Regions from separate parts of the Blastococcus sp. HT6-30 genome, predicted to be linked through region 1. Evidence: riboswitches for the same ligand, from Rfam matches in the RefSeq annotation. Region 1 holds a riboswitch; each other region holds the start of a gene.

The links. Region 1 has a riboswitch for cyclic di-AMP ahead of ABC795_RS09815 (hypothetical protein). Riboswitches for the same ligand answer to the same signal wherever they lie in the genome.
Region 2: linked by a shared signal. The riboswitch ahead of ABC795_RS11645 (NlpC/P60 family protein) and the one ahead of ABC795_RS09815 (hypothetical protein) in region 1 are both predicted to bind cyclic di-AMP.
Region 3: linked by a shared signal. The riboswitch ahead of ABC795_RS06565 (LysM domain-containing protein) and the one ahead of ABC795_RS09815 (hypothetical protein) in region 1 are both predicted to bind cyclic di-AMP.

Annotation. Positions count from the first base shown of each region.
Region 1 is NZ_CP155792.1:2,027,950-2,033,773, forward strand. Features, by position in the region: gene ABC795_RS09800 (NADPH:quinone oxidoreductase family protein) at 1-321, shown strand, start outside; gene ABC795_RS09805 (protein kinase) at 346-2,247, opposite strand; gene ABC795_RS09810 (hypothetical protein) at 2,409-2,684, shown strand; gene ABC795_RS09815 (hypothetical protein) at 2,901-3,800, opposite strand; cyclic di-AMP (ydaO/yuaA leader) riboswitch at 4,069-4,231, opposite strand; gene ABC795_RS09820 (bifunctional 3'-5' exonuclease/DNA polymerase) at 4,384-5,824, opposite strand, start outside.
Region 2 is NZ_CP155792.1:2,410,278-2,416,101, reverse strand. Features, by position in the region: gene ABC795_RS11655 (hemerythrin domain-containing protein) at 1-424, shown strand, start outside; gene ABC795_RS11650 (DUF5925 domain-containing protein) at 434-1,525, opposite strand; gene ABC795_RS11645 (NlpC/P60 family protein) at 1,649-2,185, opposite strand; cyclic di-AMP (ydaO/yuaA leader) riboswitch at 2,201-2,360, opposite strand; gene ABC795_RS11640 (carboxyl transferase domain-containing protein) at 2,697-5,824, shown strand, end outside.
Region 3 is NZ_CP155792.1:1,355,458-1,361,281, reverse strand. Features, by position in the region: gene ABC795_RS06575 (APC family permease) at 1-241, shown strand, start outside; gene ABC795_RS06570 (methyltransferase domain-containing protein) at 269-976, shown strand; gene ABC795_RS06565 (LysM domain-containing protein) at 1,075-1,953, opposite strand; cyclic di-AMP (ydaO/yuaA leader) riboswitch at 1,978-2,077, opposite strand; gene ABC795_RS06560 (hypothetical protein) at 2,458-2,778, shown strand; gene ABC795_RS06555 (VOC family protein) at 2,826-3,209, shown strand; RNA gene rnpB (RNase P RNA component class A) at 3,241-3,643, opposite strand; gene ABC795_RS06545 (PIG-L family deacetylase) at 3,751-4,473, opposite strand; gene ABC795_RS06540 (hypothetical protein) at 4,535-4,897, opposite strand; gene ABC795_RS06535 (sulfite exporter TauE/SafE family protein) at 4,922-5,677, shown strand; gene ABC795_RS06530 (bifunctional RNase H/acid phosphatase) at 5,748-5,824, opposite strand, start outside.

The DNA of each region.
Region 1 (5,824 bases):
ACCGACTCGCTGCGCAGCCTGGGCCGGGAGGGCCGGCTCCTCGTCCTGGGCTTCACCGGCGGCGACATCCCCACGGTGAAGGTGAACCGGCTGCTCCTGAACAACGTGTCGGTGGTCGGCGTCGGCTGGGGCGCGTTCTGGTCGGGTGGCGAGCCGGGCTACCCGAAGGAGCAGTGGGCGGAGCTGGCTCCGCTCCTCGAGCAGGGCCGGTTGGACCCGCCCCTGGGCTCGGTCCACGAGCTGGCCGATGCAGCCGAGGCCGTCGCCGAGCTCGACGAGCGCCGCGCCACCGGGAAGGTGCTGCTCCGGGTCCGCGGCTGACCGACCCGGGGGGCAGGCCCCAGGTCAGACCCGGGGGTCGGCCGTGCCGTCCTCCGGATCACCCGCGTCGCCGTCATCCTCGCCCTCCGGGGTGGTCGGGGTCTCCGTCGTCCCGGTGGTGGACGGGGTCTCCGTCGTCCCGGTGGCCGGAGTCTCCGTCGTCCCGGTGGTGGACGGGGTCTCCGGCTCGGCGACGGGGGTGGTCGGCTCCTCCCCCTCGTCGGCGGGAGTGGTCGGCGTCCCGGTCCCCTCGTCGGCCGGGGTGGTCGGTGTGCCGGTGCCCGGATCGGTGGGATCGCCGGCCGGGCTGCTGGGCGCGGACGTCCCGGGCGCCGACTCGTCGACGGCCGGCGGCTCCGTCGTCGTGGCCGCCGGCTCGGGCCGGAGTTCGGGCCGGGGGGCCGGCGCGGGCGCCGGGGCCGGCGCGGGCGCCGGGGCCGGCGCGGGCGCAGGAGCGGGCGCCGGGGCCGGCGCGGGCGCGGGCGCAGGGGCGGGCGCGGGCGCAGGGGCGGGCGCCGGGGCGGGCGCAGGGGCCGGGGCGGGCGCGGGCGCCGTGGCGCCGCCGCCGTCGGTCGACGACGACGTGTCCGGCGCGGCGGGTGGTGCCGCGACGCGGACGAGGACCTCGTCCCCGGGCTCGGGTCGCGCATCGGCGGCCTCGACTCCGGTCACGGTCCCCGCGACACCGCCCGGGGTCGGGTCCTCCTGCAGCCGCACGGTCAGGCCGAGCGCGCTGAGTTCGGCGACGACCTCCTCGACCGGCCGCCCGACGTAGTCCGCGGCCACCAGGTCCACCTCGGCGACCGGCTGCGACTCGACGGCCCCGGCCGCACCGCCGGGATCGGAGGCCGACGCGGCGAGCAGGGCGGCCACGCCTCCGCCGAGCAGGAGGAAGGCGAGGACCGGGAGGAGGACCAGGAGGAGCGGCCGGCGCCCCGCGGGTCGCTCTGCCGGCGTCTCCCGGCGGGGGCCGGCCTCCCCGACCGAACCGGTCCCCCGGTGCGCGCCCGTGCCGCCCCCGGAGCCGGTCGCGCGGGCGGCCGCCACGACGGCCACCGGCCGGGTGAGGGACGCGGTGTCCGGCGGGCCGTGCATCGTCTCCTCGACCGCGTGCAGGAAGGCGTTCCCGTCGGGCAGGCGGTCGTCGGGGTCCTTGACCAGCGCGGCGTCGATGAGGGCGCGGACGTCCCGCGGCAGCTCGGCGGGCAGGGGCTCGGGGTGCTCCTGCACCTGCTTGAGCGCGACGGTCACCGGGTTGTCGCCGTCGAAGGCGGCGTGCCCGGCGAGGGTCTCGTAGCCGACCAGCCCCAGGGCGTAGACGTCGCTCGCCGGGCCGACGTGCTCGCCCCTGGCCTGCTCGGGGGACATGTACTGCGCCGTGCCGATCACCTGGCCGGTCTGCGTCAGCGGCACGCTGCCCGCCGACCAGGAGATGCCGAAGTCGGTGAGCTTCACGGTGCCGTCGTGGGTCAGCAGGATGTTGGCCGGCTTGACGTCGCGGTGCACCACACCGGCCCGGTGGGCGGCGGCGAGCGCGGCCGCGGCCTGCTGCAGGACCGAGAGGGCGGCGCCGGTGCCGAGCGACCCGTCCTCGGCCAGCAGCGCCGACAGCGGCGGCCCGTCGACCAGCTCCATGACGAGGTAGGCGAGGTGCTCGCCGGTGCCCTCCGCCGTCGACTCACCGTAGTCGAGGACTGCGGCGATGTTGGGGTGGCTGAGGCTGGCGGCGTTCCGGGCCTCCGTGCGGAACCGCGCCACGAACACCGGGTTGTCGGCGTACTCGCTGCGCAGCACCTTGACGGCCACCCAACGGTCGAGCAGCACGTCGCGGGCCCGCCACACCTGACCCATCCCGCCGACGGCGATCAGGTCGCGCAGCTCGTACCGGTCGCCGAGGATCTGCCGGCTGGTCTCGGCCGTGGTCACTCCCGATTCCCTCGTGCTGGTCCCCGCGAGGCCGTCCTCGCCCGTCGCCCGTGCCCTTGTGGGTGCCCGTCCCGGCCGCAGCCGAACCCCGTCGGCCCCGAGGAGGTCAGACCGGGGCGGTGCACCCGCTCCCCTCCCGTCCGTCCGCGCTGGTGCATCGCGTGGTCCGGCTGCTCGACACCGTTGGCGGCCGGGTGCTGTGCCTGGCCGGGGAGGTCGACGACGCCGTCGTCGACACCTTCCTGCAGCACTACGGCGGCGAGCCGGTGCGCGTCGACGCCGGCTCGGTGACCGGGCTCTCCGCCGCCGGCCGGCAGCTGCTGCTCGACCACCTCGACGCCGCCGCGCGGATCGGTCGGCAGCTGCCGCTGCTCCGTTCGGCGGCGCTGGCACGGGCCCTGGTCGGCACCGGGTCCGTCCCCGCCGAACCGGGCTGACCGACGGGCGGAGCCGGTCGGCACGCCCCGACGCATGAGCACGTCGATCGCCCACGGCTCCATCCGCTCGGAGAGAGATCAGCACGTCCGTGTGGGCCCTGGGTACCGATCGCCCTGGCCATGCGGATGCTGCCGCTGTCGGTCGTCCGGAAGCTGACGCTACGTCGTCCGGGGGTCGAGCGGCCCCGGGCCCGGGCGGGCCCGGGGCGTCGGCGCTCAGCCCCGGTAGTTCACGTGCGGGTGGTCCATGTGGTTGGCCGTGGGGCTGCCCCGGTTCCCCATGGGCTGCCAGGAGCCGTTCGCGGACGACAGCATGCGCTGCTGCCAGATGATGTAGTCCACCCCGAGCTCGGCCCAGTGTGCGCGGTGGTACGCGACGATGGCGTCCCCGAGCGCCGCGTTGGACATGACCATGTAGTCCAGCGCCAGCCCGGACGGGTGACCACCCGGATCGGCCGCGCTGGCGCGCGTGCCGCCGATCGTGATGCTCGCCGCACCCGGCACGTTGCTGACCACGGCGTCGGCCGCGGCCTGGGCCTGCGGCCTGACGGCTCCGGCGCTGTTGCTGATCCGCGCGACCGCCGACGCGGCCACCGAGGCGGCCGGCGAGCTGGACACCGGCGCCTGCCGGCTCCGGCTCGCGGCCGCCGGTGCCGCTGCAGCCGGTGCCGGGGCAGCCGGTGCCGCGGCAGCCGGTGCCGCTGCCTCCGCGGCCACGGCGGCCTCCGCCTCGGCCTTGGCCTTGGCCTCCGCCTCGGCACGGGCTGCGGCCTCCGCCTCGGCCTTCTGCCGGTCGAGCTCCGCCTGGTCGGCAGCGGCCTGGGCCTGCTGCGCCGCGACCTGCTCGGCGTCGCGGGTGCTGCGGCTGGCGGTGAGGTCCTGCAGCGGGGCCAGGTCCTCGGTCACGTCGATCGGGCCGGACTGGGCGGTGAGCCCGAGCTCCTGGGCGACGCTGACCGACTGGGGCGCATCGGCCTCGGCCTGCGCCGCCGGCTCAGCGCCGACGAGGACGTTGACGAGGAGCGCGCCGGCGGCGGCGGCACCCAGGTACAGGGCGGGACGGCGGACGTGCGCCGGCGGGCAGCGGCGGCCGGAGGTGGTGGTGCGGACATTCATGGGTACGGGAGCTCCGAGGGTGTCGCGCGGCCGGCCGGAGGGCGGGCCGCGGCGGGGTGCGGGCAGCAGGGCGCCGGCGCCGGGACGACTGCCTGGGCCACCGGGAGACGGCGGGGAGCCGGTCGAGCGGGAAGTGCTCGGTGGTGGGCGACAGCCGGCGGGGCGCCGTGCGTGGGCGCGGTCAGTTCCGCGGGCGCACCCGGATGCGGCGGTGCCGGGTGGTGCAGGGACGTGCGGCGGTGCAAGGGCGCGCCATGCGGCGGCTCTCCGTTTCTTCCGTTGCCGCCTACCGGGTTAGCTGACGGATTCGGGCGGGAAGTAGCCCTACCCGCGCCGCCGACGTGCTCGGCGCAGGATTCACCCCAGTGCTGCGGTGGGTCCCCGGCTCACCCGCAGCGCGATCGCAGTGGGTGACTCGGCGGCGCCGATCGGACTCCCCGGACGGGGACGTGTCGACCGATCGGACCTGGCCACGGTAACCGCCGTTATGCAGATGTGACAATCGAGAGCCGGTTATTTCCACGGCGTGACGTGTGTCGCCTGCCCCTCACCGCCCCCCCGGCGGTGTAGGGCGGACCCCGGCTCAGCCGGCGTCGGCCCACGACCGGACGACGGCGACGTCGAGCGGGAAGTCCACCGGGAACGCGCCGAACAGCAGGCGCCCGGCGGTGGACGCGGCGGCCCGCACCACCTCCACCACGTCGTCGGCCAGGTGTTCCGGAGCGTGCACGACGACCTCGTCGTGCAGGAAGAAGGCCAGGTGCGGCCGCTCGGCCGGCGACCCGGCCCCGCCCAGCCGCCACAACCGGTTGCGCAGGTCGGCCATCCAGCACAGCGCCCACTCCGCGCCGGTGCCCTGGACGACGAAGTTGCGGGTGAACCGGCCCCACGCACGGCGGGCGCGGTCGCGGTCCCCCCGCGAGCCGGCCTGCTCCGCGGGCTCCCCGAGCTCGACCGCCCGCTGCGCCCACGCCCCGGTCGGCGACGGCGCCCCCCGGCCCAGCAGGGTGTGCACCACCTCGCCGCGCTCCCCCGCCCGGGCCGCCTCCTCGACCAGGCCGATGGCACGCGGGTAGCGGCGGGTGAGCCGGGGCATCATGCGGCCGCTCTCCCCGCGGGTCCCGCCGTACATGGCGCCGAGGATGCCCAGCTTGGCCTCTGCCCGGGACGCCACCGCCCCACCGGCGACCATGCCCTCGTAGAGGTCCGAGGCGCGCGCCGCCTCGGCCATTGCGGTGTCGGCGCTCATCCCTGCGAGCACCCGCGGTTCCAGCTGGGCTACGTCGGCGACGACGAACCGCCAGCCGTCGTCCGCGACCGCCGCGGGTCGGATGAGCGTGGGCACCGAGAGCGCGCCGCCGCCGGTGGAGGCCCACCGCCCCGTGACGACCCCGCCGGGGAGGAAGGAGGAGCGGAACCGCCCCTCCTGCACCCAGGTCTCCAGCCAGCTCCAGCCGTTGGCCGTGAGCAGCCGCATCAACTTCTTGTACTCGAGAAGCGCGGGGATCACGGGGTGGTCCAGCTGCGCGAGGCTCCACGAACGGGTGTCGGCCACCGGGAGACCGGCCTGCTGGAGCGCTCGCAGCAGCTCGGCCGGCGAGTCGGGGTTGAGCAACGGTGCGCCCAGCGCCGCGCGGATCTCGCCGAGCAGCCGCTCGAGCACCGCCGGCCTCCCGCCGGCCACCGGGCGGGGGCCGAGCAGCGCGGTCAGCAGGCGCTCGTGCACGTCGGCCCGCCAGGGCAGGCCGGTGTACGTCATCTCGGCGGCCACCAGAGCGCCGGCGGACTCCGCCGCGAGCAGCAGGGCGAGCCGGTCGCGCCGCGGCGAGGCGGCCAGGGCCGCCTGCTGGCGCCGGTGCTCGGCCGCCGGGTCGAGCAGGTCAGCCGGATCAGCGGGCGGGAAGAGCGCGGGGTCGGCCGCCGCGACCGGCTGCAGCGCGTCCCAGCCGGCGGTGTCCCCACCGACGAGGAGCGCCTGGTCGGCGAACGGTGACCGCCGCAGCAGGACGTGGCTCAGCCGCAGG
Region 2 (5,824 bases), 380 kb from region 1:
GCTGGCGGAGACCACCGAGGCGCAGGCCGACCGGCGGGAGGAGCTCCGGAACCGGTTCCTCCGCGAGATCGAGATCCACGCCCAGATCGAGGACGAGCTGTTCTACCCCGCCGTACCCGACGTCTCCCCGCTGCTGGCGCTCGCGCACGCCGAGCACCGGCAGATCGACGACCAGGTCGCGACCGTCATGCGCACGGACGTCACCGATCCGGAGTTCGCCGGCGAGGTGCGCATGCTGGAGAAGACGGTGCGCCATCACACGATGGAGGAGGAGCAGCGGATGTTCCCCCAGTCGCACGCCCTGGGAGAGGAGCGCCTCGAGGAGCTCGGCGATCAGTTGCGCGCACGGCAGCAGGAGCTGGCCCGGTCGGGCGGGATGCGGCTGATCGTGCGGCTCAAGCGGGCCACCCTCCGCTCCGTGTGACGGCCGCCCTCAGAGATAGCCGCCGGGTTCCGCCGCCCGCGCCTCGGTCGGGTGCACGCGCTCCTCGCGCCGGGCGTACAGCTCCGCCAGCGTCATCGGGCGCTCGGGAGCGGGAGCGCCGTCGCCCAGCCACGCCTGCGCCTCGTCCGGCGACAGCAGCTCGAACTCCACCTGGCTCAGGCACCGGCCGGGGCGGGTGATCGCCGGGTGCAGGCGGCCGACGTCCTCGTTGGTGGTCAGCAGGACCAGCACCCGGAGTCCGTGGCCGAGGATGCCGTCGCAGAGGTTCAGCAGCCGGCCCAGCGATGCGCCGGCCCGCACCTTGGCGTCCGAGCGCAGGTACTCGTCGCAGTCCTCCGCCACCACCAGCCGCCACCGGCCGTCGTCGTCCTCGTCCTCGTCGACCCCCGCCACCTGCAGCAGGTACTGCGGCTCGGCGAAGAGCCGCTCGGGGTCCATCACGTAGTGCACCCGGCACCAGTCCGACCACTCCCGGCCGAGGGCCCGCACGGCCGTCGTCTTCCCCGTTCCGGGGACGCCGTGCCACAGCACCAGGCGCCCGGCCCGCCCCGACATGTCGGTGGCCGTCATGAGGGCTGCCAGCGACCGCCGCGTCCGCTCCGGGTAGTTGACCGCAGCCTCGGCCCAGCTGGGTGCGGTCACCCGGCGCGAGGACTCCAGCCCGCCGTTCGAGCCGCCCGACCAGAAAGCCATCTGCACCTCGCCCTCCGGTGCGGCCGTGACCTGCTCGGCGCCGGTGACGACCTGCGCCACCAGCGCCTCGACGGCGGCCAGGTCGGCACCGACGACGTCGACCGTCGTCATCCGGTTCGCCACCTCCAGCCGCGCCAGCAGCCCCGGCAGGGCGGCGACGACCGTGCGGGAGCTGCCGTCCTTGCGGTCCAGGCGCAGCACCGCGCCGTCGGGGAGCAGCGGCAGCGGGTCCGCCACGGCGCCGGTCACCTCGCCGCTCCGCTGGTAGGGCATGCCGCCGTCCCACTGCGCCTGCACCAGCATTCCGCTGGCGAAGTCGAACCGGTCCAGCCACAGGCCCGGCCGCAGGAACCCGTGCGGAGGAGGGGACTGGAGGTGGTCGGTCACGGCTCTCCCTGCACAGGCGGTCGTCGGGCACGGACGGTAACCCGGAGGGGTGTCAGGACGCCCGGACGGCGATGCCCCCGGCCGCGGGAGCAGCCGGGGGCATCGACGCGGAGCGCGTCCCGATCAGGCGACCCGGCGGGCGGTGTTGTAGCCCCACATCGAGTCGACCGGCACGACCGCGACCGGCTGGCCGAAGGTCGAGGAGTGCACCATCAGCCCGTCGCCGATGTACATGCCGACGTGGCCCACCGGGTCGTAGAAGAAGATCAGGTCACCGGGCTGCAGGGCGGCGCGGCTCACGGGAACGCCCGCGGTCGACTGCGCCCGCGAGGTCCGCGGGATCTCGACGCCGGCGGCCTGGTAGGCCGACCAGGTCAGGCCGGAGCAGTCGTAGCCGCCGGGGCCCGTGCCGCCCCAGACGTAGGGCTTGCCCACCTGGGCGAGCGCGGTGTCGACCGCGACCTGGGCGGCATGGTCCGGCGCCGCCACCGGGGCGGAGGCGAGGGCCACCGGAGTCGCCGCGACCGGAGCGGGAGCGGGAGCGGGAGCTGAGGCCGAGGCGGTCAGCGGGGTGAGGGCGATCCCCGCGCCGGTGACGAGAGCGAGCGCCGCCCCGCGGAGGGAGCGGCGGGTGGTCGAGGACGTGCGGGTGGTCGTCATGGACGACGGGTTCTCCTGTTCTCCGACAACCGCCTACCGGGTTAGCTGACGGGTTCGGGCGGGGAACTCGCCCGGCGCTCCCGGTCGTGGCCGGTCGCGCTTCACCCCAGTGCTGCGGTGGGTCCCCGGTCCGGGCGGCGGTGCGATCCGACGTCCGGTTCGGCGGTGTCCGCGCGGGTGTCACCGGGTGTGGTGACGACGGGGCCCCGGGCGGACCGCGACGACGCTAGGTCGGTCACGGAAAGGTCACAAAGCGGCCGGACGCGGCTCTCCGGGCCCTCCCGTGGCGGGCCATCCGGCCCCGCCGGGAGCGCGACTCGCCGAGCGGACCTCCGCCGATCCCGACGGCGGTCGCGACTCGTGTCCATCCGACAGCACGGAGAGCGATCGCGCGCTTACTTTTCGATGGTCAGCATGCCCCGACTGGCCGTCCACGATCGCGTGCGCAGCGTCCCGGGCGGGGCGGTGACCGGCGCCACAGCGCGTCGGAGGTCCGTGCGAGCATCGCCGGGTGGCCCGCCTGCTGATCGCCAACCGTGGTGAGATCGCCGTCCGGATCGCCCGTGCGGCGGCGGCCGAGGGGATGACGTCGGTCGCCGTCGCGCCCGCCGACGAACCCGACGCCGCGCACCTCACCGCGGCCGACGAGGCGCACCTCCTCCCCGGCAGCGGCCCGGCCGCGCACCTCGACGCCGCGGCGGTCGTCCGGGCCGCGCGCGCCACCGGCTGCGACCTCATCCACCCCGGCTACGGCTTCCTGTCCGAGGACCCGGCGCTGCCGCGGGCCTGCGAGGACGGCGGCGGACCGCTGACCGTCGTCGGCCCGGGCGCCGCGGTGCTGGAGGTCCTCGGCGACAAGGTGCGCGCCCGGGCGGCCGCCACGGCCGCCGGCGCTCCCGTTCCGCGCGGCACCGCCGACGCCGTCACGGCGGAGCAGGTGGCCGAGCTGGTGGCGGCCAGCGGCGCGGTGATGCTGAAGGCGCGGTTCGGCGGCGGCGGACGGGCCACCCGCGTCCTCCGCCGGGGCGACGACGTCGCCGCCGCCGTCGCCTCGGTCTCCGGCGAGGCCCGGGTCGCCTTCGGCAGCGACGCGCTCCTGGCCGAGGAGCTGGTCGAGGACGCCCGGCACGTCGAGGTGCAGGTGCTCGGGGACGCCGTCGCCGACGTCGTCGTCCTGGGCGACCGCGACTGCTCCCTGCAGCGCCGCCGGCAGAAGGTCGTCGAGATCGCGCCCGCGCCGAACCTGCCGGGTGCGGTCCGGAGGCGGCTGCACGACGCCGCGGCGGCGCTCGCCCGGCAGGTCGGCCTCCGGGGGCTGGCCACCGTCGAGTTCCTCGTGCCGGCCGGCGACCCCGAGCGGTTCGTCTTCCTCGAGTGCAACCCACGGCTGCAGGTCGAGCACCCGGTCACCGACGAGACCCTCGGCCTGGACCTCGTGCGGCTGCAGCTGCGCGTCGCCGCCGGCGCCACGCTCGCCGACCTCGGGCTGGCCGACGGCCCGCCCCGCGCCGTCGGGTGCGCCGTCCAGGCCCGGGTCAACGCCGAGACGCTCACCGCCGACGGCGTCGTCGTCCCCTCCGCGGGCGCGATCGCGTCGCTGGCCCTGCCCGGTGGCCCCGGCGTGCGCGTCGACACCGCGGCCCGGCCGGGCACCGAGGTCAGCCCCCGCTACGACTCCCTGCTCGCCAAGGTGGTGGTGCACGAGCGGCAGGGCGGTCTCCCCGAGGCGCTGGCGCACCTGCACCGGGCGCTGGCCGAGGTCGACGTCCGCGGCGTCGCCACGAACACCGGCGTCCTCCGGGCCCTGCTGGCGCATCCGGAGATCACCGAGGCGACCACCACCTTCGTCGACGACCACCTCGCCGACCTCGCGCCGGCCGTCGCGGCGGAAGCCGGGGAGACCGGCGACGGGCTCCGGGCGCCCGTGCCCGGCACCGTCGTCGCGATCGAGGCCGGGCCGGGCACGACCGTCGAGCCCGGAGGAGCGGTCGTCGTCCTCGAGGCGATGAAGATGGAACACGTCGTCGCGCCGCCGGCCGGTGGCACCGTCCGGCGGATCGCGGTGCGGATCGGCGAGACCGTCCGCCAGGGTGAGCTGCTCGCCGAGGTCGAGCACGCCGCGTCCGGCGGGGACGCGCAGCGCGAGGAGATGGACCTCGACGCCGACCGCCCCGACCTCGCCGAGGTCCGCCGCCGCCACGAGGCCGGCCTCGACGCGCACCGGGCGGAGGCCGTGGCCAAGCGGCACGCCCAGGGCCGGCGCACCGCGCGGGAGAACCTCGCCGACCTCGTCGACCCGGGCAGCTTTCTCGAGTACGGACCGCTGGTCTTCGCCGCCCAGGAGCGCCGCCGCAGCCGGGCGGAGCTGCAGGAGCGCACCCCCGCCGACGGCGTCGTCGGCGGGCTGGCCGACGTCAACGGCGACCTGGTGGGCCGGGAGAGAAGTGCGGCGGTCGTCGTCTCGTACGACTACACCGTGCTCGCCGGCACCCAGGGCATGCGCGGGCACCTCAAGAAGGACCGGCTGTTCGAGCTCGCCGAGAAGCGCCGGCTGCCCGTCGTGCTCTTCGCCGAGGGCGGGGGAGGGCGGCCCGGCGACGTCGACTCCACGCACGTCTCCGCGCTCGACACGATGGCCTTCACCCTGTTCGGCAAGCTCTCGGGGCTGGTGCCGACCGTGGGCATCGCCAGCGGCCGCTGCTTCGCCGGCAACGCGGCGCTGCTCGGCACCTGCGACGTCGTCATCGCCACCGAGGACGCGAACATCGGCATGGGCGGCCCGGCGATGATCGAGGGCGGTGGGCTCGGCGTCGTCACGCCGGAGGAGATCGGCCCGATCGACGTCCAGCACGCCAACGGGGTGGTCGACGTCCGGGTCGCCGACGACGCCGCCGCCGTCGCCGCGGCGCGGCAGTACCTCTCCTACTTCCAGGGGCCGGTCGCCGACTGGACCGCGCCCGACCAGCGTGCCCTCCGCCACCTGGTGCCGGAGAACCGCAAGCGGGTCTACGACATGCACGCCGTGCTGCACGCGCTGGCCGACGAGTCCTCGGTGCTCGAGCTCCGCGACGGCTGGGGCGCCGGCATGATCACCGCGCTCGCGCGGGTGGAGGGCGCGCCGCTCGGCGTCGTCGCCAACGTCCCCACCCACCTCGGCGGGGCCATCGACTCCGACGCCGCCGACAAGGCCGCCCGGTTCCTGCAGCTGTGCGACGCCCACGGCCTGCCGGTCGTGTTCCTCTGCGACACCCCGGGGTTCATGGTCGGCCCGGAGTCGGAGAAGACGGCCACCGTCCGGCACTTCTCCCGGCTGTTCGTCATCGGCGCGAACCTCTCGGTGCCCATCGGCACGGTGGTGGTCCGCAAGGCCTACGGCCTCGGCGCGCAGGCCATGGCCGGGGGGAGCCTCAAGGTGCCGCGGTTCGCCGTAGGCTGGCCGACCAGCGAGTTCGGTCCGATGGGCCTGGAGGGCGCGGTGCGTCTGGGCATGCGCCGGGAGCTGGCCGCCATCGAGGACGACGCCGCGCGGACCGCCGCCTTCGACGCCGCCGTCGCCGCCGCCTACGAGAACGGCCGGGGCCTCAACGTCGCCGCCCACTGGGAGATCGACGACGTCATCGATCCCGCCGACACCCGCCG
Region 3 (5,824 bases), 670 kb from region 1:
GTTCGGCGTGCTGCTGTACTACGTCGTCGCCAACGTCGCCGCCTTCACCCAGGCGGCCGGCCACCGGCGCTGGCCGCGGGCGGTGCAGGTGGCCGGTGTCGTCGGGTGCCTGGCGCTGGCGGCGACCCTGCCGTGGCCGTCGGTGCTGGCCGGAACGGGCACGCTGGCCGCCGGAGTGCTGTACCGGGCGGTCCGGCTGCGGAGCTCAGGGCCCGGCTCCGCGGCGCACGACCGCGCGTAACGGCCGCGGGTAGGTCAGACTCCGGACGTGACCGTGGACGAGCACTCCTCCAGCCACCGCACCGCGGCCATCTGGTCCTACCAGGGGCACGGCGTCCACGCCGCTCCGGGCGTGCACGAGTATGCGGTCGAACTGGTGCAACAGGCACTGCCCGAGGGCGGCCGGATCCTCGAGGTCGGTGCCGGCTGCGGAGCACTGGCGTGCCGGATGCGCGAGGCCGGGTTCGACGTCGTGCCCACCGACCTCGACCCGCCGCACGACTGGATCCACCGGCTGGACCTCGACGACCCGGTGTGGACGGAGGAGACCCGCGGCCCCTTCGACATGGTGGTGTGCGTCGAGACGCTCGAGCACGTCGAGAACCCGCGGAAGGTGCTCCGCTCGATCCGGTCGCTGCTCCGGCCCGGCGACCGGCTGCTCGTCAGCACGCCGAACGTCACCCATCCGCACTCCCGGCTGAAGATGTTCCTCCGGGGGGCGCCGTTCATCTTCGGGCCGAAGCACTACCACCAGCCAGGCCACATCTCGATCCTCCCCGACTGGATGCTCGTCGAGCACGTCCGGCTGGCCGGCTTCACCGACGTCACCGTGACCACCGGCGGCAGCACCTGGTACGAGGGCCCCCGGCGCCTGGCCCACCGCGTGGAGACGGCGCTGCTGGCGGCCATCGGCCTGCGGCACCGGGCCGACTCGGGCGAGGGCATCTGCACGTTCGTCACCGCCGTCGCCGTCTGACGGACCGGCATGCGGGGCCGGGCGCCCGCGCCCGACCCGGCGGCCACCGGCACGGCGAGCGTCTCCTGCCGAGGGCGGCAGGAGACGCTCGCCGGTGGTCAGCCGGCGGTCCGGAAGGCCACGTGCGGATGGTCCATGTGGTTGGCGGTGGGCGATCCCCGGTCCGCCATGCCCTGCCACGCCCAACCGGTCCACGAGGCGGCGATCCGCTGCTGCCAGATCACGTAGTCGACGCCGAACCGCGCGGCGTTGTCGATGACGTACTGGGCGATCGCGTCACCGGCGGCCCGGTCGTCGTAGACCATGAAGTCCGCGGCACGGTCCTGCGTCGGGCTGTGGCCGGGCCGGGTGAGGACCGTCGGGATGCCGAACCGCTCGGCGACCTCCTGGACGGCGGGTCGCACGTGGGGGGCCCACACGTCGTACGCGGCAGGAGCCGCAGCCGGCCGCTCCGCCCGGCTGGCCCGCGGCACCGGCGCGTTCACGACGGCGGCCGGGCCGCCCCCGCCGCTGAGGGCGAGACGCTGACCGACCCGCAGGACGTTCGCGTTCGGACCGATCACCTGCAGGTTGAGGGCGTGCAGCTGCTGCCAGGTGATGCCGTGGCGGGCGGCGATCCTGCCCAGCGTGTCGCCTGCCTGCACGGTGTACGAGCTCGCAGCCGTGCTCGGCGCGGCCTCCACCGGTGCGGAGCCGCCGATGGACAGCGCCTGCCCGACGCGCAGGACGTTCGGGTTCGCGCCGATGGTGGCGCGGTTGACGTCGTAGACGGTCTGCCACGAGGTGCCGTGGGCGGCCGCCAGGGAGCTCAGCGTGTCACCGGGCTGCACCGTGTGCTCACCGGTGTGGGCCGCGGCGGAAGCCAGGCCGGTGAAGGAGAGGGCCGATGCTGCCGCGAGCACTGCCGCGGGGCGTGCCACGACGGCCACGGCCGACGTGCGGGCGGCACGGTGCCGCCCCTGGGAGCGATTGCGCATGGGGATGTGAGCCTCTCGCCGCCTGCGGGGTTAGCTGTCGGGTTCGGGCGAGAGCTGCCCGGCCGTGGACCACGGCTTCACCCCAGGGCCTGACGGCCCGGTCCTGCGAGAGTGGGTCCCCCGCGCCTGCCCGTCGTCTCGATGTGGCCGGGTGGCGGGGGCAGGTTCGGCGGTACGCCATCCGGTTCCGCCGATCGGCGGACAGGGGCACGGTAGGCAGAGCGGGAGGGGCGGCAGGAGTCCGTGCCCGGCTTTTCCCGGGACCCACCGTGCCGTCGGACGCAGGGTGACCGGACGTGCGCGCAGAGCGGAACAACTGCGGCCGGAACGCGCCGCAGCCCTCGTCGGTGCAGGCTCAGGCGGTCCCGACCCTGGCCGGGGCAGACGACGCCCGGCAGCCGGTGGTCCAACCCCGGGTGACCGGCACCCGGCCAGCGCTCGACGCCGGCGGCGAACCGGTCGGCGGACGTTCCGCCGGCCTCCCGGACTGCCGATGAGACAGGCATGCGCACCAGCCACGCCGCCACCGCGATCGCTGCCTTCACCGCCGGCCTGACCGCCGCGGCGGCCCTGCGCCGTCGTGCCGGCCAACGCGAGAACGCGATCACTGCCGCCGCCCCGGGCATTCCCCCGGCCGCCCGGGCGCCGGGGCACGACGCCGTCGTGCTGCCCTTCGCCCGCCCGGTCCTGGCCGGGCCGGTACCCACGCAGCCGCGGTCGCCGGCTCGCTGCGGAGAGAGCGGCGGCCGGACCAAGGCCGGTGCGCCGTGCGGGGCCCGGACCACCACCGGCGGGCGCTGCCACCACCACCCGATCGCCGCCTGAGGCCCGCGGTGGCGTCCCAGCTGGTCGGTGCGGGGCAGGATGGCGCCATGGACATCCTGAGCAGCCGCGTCCTGCTGCGACCGTCCGATCCGCAGCGGTCGCAGTCGTTCTACCGCGACGTCCTGGGCCTGGCGGTCCATCGCGAGTTCGGACCCTCGGAACATCCGGGGGTCGTCTTCTTCCTGGGCAACGGGCTGCTGGAGGTCTCCGGTCGGTCGTCGGACAGCCCGAAGGGGCTCGCGCTGTGGCTGCAGGTCCGCGACGTCGCCGCCGAACACCGCCGTCTCACGTCGGCCGGCGTGACGGTCACGCAGCCGCCCCGGCTCGAGCCATGGGGGCTGATCGAGATGTGGATCGAGGATCCGGACGGCGTCCGGATCGTCGTGGTGGAGGTCCCCGACGACCATCCCCTGCGCCGCGACCAGCGCTGAGCCGACGCCGACGACGCGGGGGGCGGGGCGACGGACGAGTCGGCCTGTACGCCGGGTTCTGTCCACGGGCGCCTTGCGGCCTCCCGATGGGCGGTCATCCATCTAGGCCTGCCGTTGCCGGCAGGCTCCAGCGGTCTACCCGCAGGCTCGGACGGGCCGCCCTCGAACGCCTGCGCGGAACGGCGGCGGACCGCCGAACCTTCTTGACCTAGCTCCGGGTGGGGTTTACCGAGCCACACCGGTCACCCGGTGTGCGGTGGTCTCTTACACCGCCGTTTCACCCTTACCAGCGGCGAGCCGCTGGCGGTCTGTTCTCTGTGGCACTGTCCCGCGGGTCACCCCGGGTCGCCGTTAACGACCACCCTGCCCTGTGGAGCCCGGACGTTCCTCGGCGACGGGGTCTCCCCCGCCGACGCGACCGCCCAGCCGACTCGTCCGTCGTGCCGGCCAGTCTAGTGCCGCGTCCGGGGCGAGGAACACGCCCACGGGCATCACCGGTCGCGGACGCCCCCGGCCGACTCGCCGCCGGTGCCGGCGGTGGTCATCCCCAGTAGAGCGTGAAGCCCACCCGGCGGCCGCCGTCCTCGGTGAGGGTCGCCATGTCGATCTGCTGCCGGGCCTGCTCCTCGACCGGCTCGTCGGACAGCGCCTCGAGGTACCGGCGGTGCTCGGTGAGCGAGGCGACGGCGGCCTCCGCTCCCCCGCTGACGTCCATCGCGTGCGGTGGCTCGCCGCCCATGTGCTGCACCGCGACGTACTGCACGCCGGCCCACGGCTCCTCGGCGAGGTCCGGGAAGATCCACTCGTTGGCCGCATCGGCGACCGCGTCGAGCACCGACCGGGTGAGCGCCCGGTGGTCCGGGGAGTTCAAGGCGACAGGGCTGACGCCGGGCGGCGTCCAGGCGTCCCCGCCGTGCAGGGTCACCACCAGTTCCGGGCGGTGCCGCCGGATGCCCCCGGCGAGCTCCCGGCGCAGCTCCGGGCCGGCCACCAGCACGCCGTCACGCTGATCGAGGAACTCGACCTCGGTGACGCCGACGACCGCGGCCGACGCCCGCTCCTCGGCCTCCCGCAGCCGGCCCGCCTCGGCCGGCGGCATCCCGGCGATCCCGGCCTCGCCGCGGGTGGCCAGCAGGTAGTGCACCTCCTTGCCGGCCGCCGTCCACACGGCGACGGCGGCGGCGAGGCCGTACTCGATGTCGTCGGGGTGGGCGGCGACGACCAGGGCGCGCTGCCAGTCGTCGGGCATCGGGGCGCTCGGCATGCTCGCAGTGTGCCCGGCCCCGGCGCGGCGGTCACCCTCGCGGCACGGCAGCCGCCCTCGGTCATGCCCGGCCGCGGGCGACCCGCAGCGCAGCCCGCACCATGGGCACCTGCAGGGGCAGCCGCACCCCCGAGACCGCGAGCGGAACTGCCGCCCGCGGAACGATCCGGAACGTGTGCAGGTGGGCCGGCACGAAGGCCAGCAGCAGGCCGGCGGCGGCCCAGCCGCCCGCGCGCCGGGTGGCCGGCGCGGCGAGCAGCGCCGCGGTGCCGATCTCGGCGACGCCGGAGGCGAGTACCCATGCGCGGGCGTCGCCGAGCTCCGGGGGCACCAGCCACTGGTAGGTGCGCGGCCGCACCAGGTGGAGCACCCAGGATCCACCCAGCAGCGCTCCCAGCCACGTCACGCTCGGCGGCTTCCGCACGGGCCCACCGTAGGGTTCCCCGTCGTGTCCGCCGTCGACCTGCTCATCGCCGCCGGTGTCGCCTTCGTCGCTGGCGTCGTCAACTCCATCGCCGGCGGCGGTTCCCTGATCCTCTTCCCCACCCTGGTGGCGCTGGGGCTCGGCACGGTGGCGGCCAACGTCACCAACTCCCTGGCCCAGTGGCCCGGCTACCTCGGCGGCGTCGCCGGCTTCCGGCGCGAGTACGCCGGGCAGCGCCGCCGGCTGGTCCGCTTCTCGGCGGTCGCCGTCGCCGGCGGGCTGGTGGGCAGCGTCCTGCTGCTGACCACGCCCTCGGAGGCCTTCGACGTCGTGGTTCCCGTGCTGGTCCTGATGGCCAGCCTGCTGCTCGCCGTCCAGCCCCTGGTCACCCGACGCCTGGCCGGTCAGGCCGCCGGCGAGCCCGGCCGCGACCCCGCCTGGCTGTATCCGGCGCTGTTCCTCGCCACCGCTTACGGCGGCTACTTCGGCGGCGCGCTCGGCGTGATCCTCGTCGGCGTGCTGGGCATCGGGCTGCACCGGCTGAAGCTGGCCAACGCGCTGAAGTCCGCGCTCGCGGCGGTCACCGCCACGGTGACGCTGGTGGTGTTTGGCGTCTTCGGGCCGGTCGCCTGGGCCGTCGTCGCCGTCGCCGCGCCGGCCAGCCTCGTCGGCGGCTTCCTCGGCGCCCGGATCGCCAGCCGCATCCCGGTGGCTCCCCTGCGGGTGCTCATCGTGACCTTCGGCGTGGCCGTCTCGATCTACCTGTTCGCCCGGGTCTGACCCGCCGACAAGGGTGCCGGCCCGCGGTCACGTGACGGCGCCGACCGTCGGCCGAGGACGGCCGGACCGCTCAGCGCAGGTGCGCGGTGTCGTTCACCAGCCGCACCGAGGCCCCGCCCTCGGACGTCCAGGCGACCGTGCACAGCG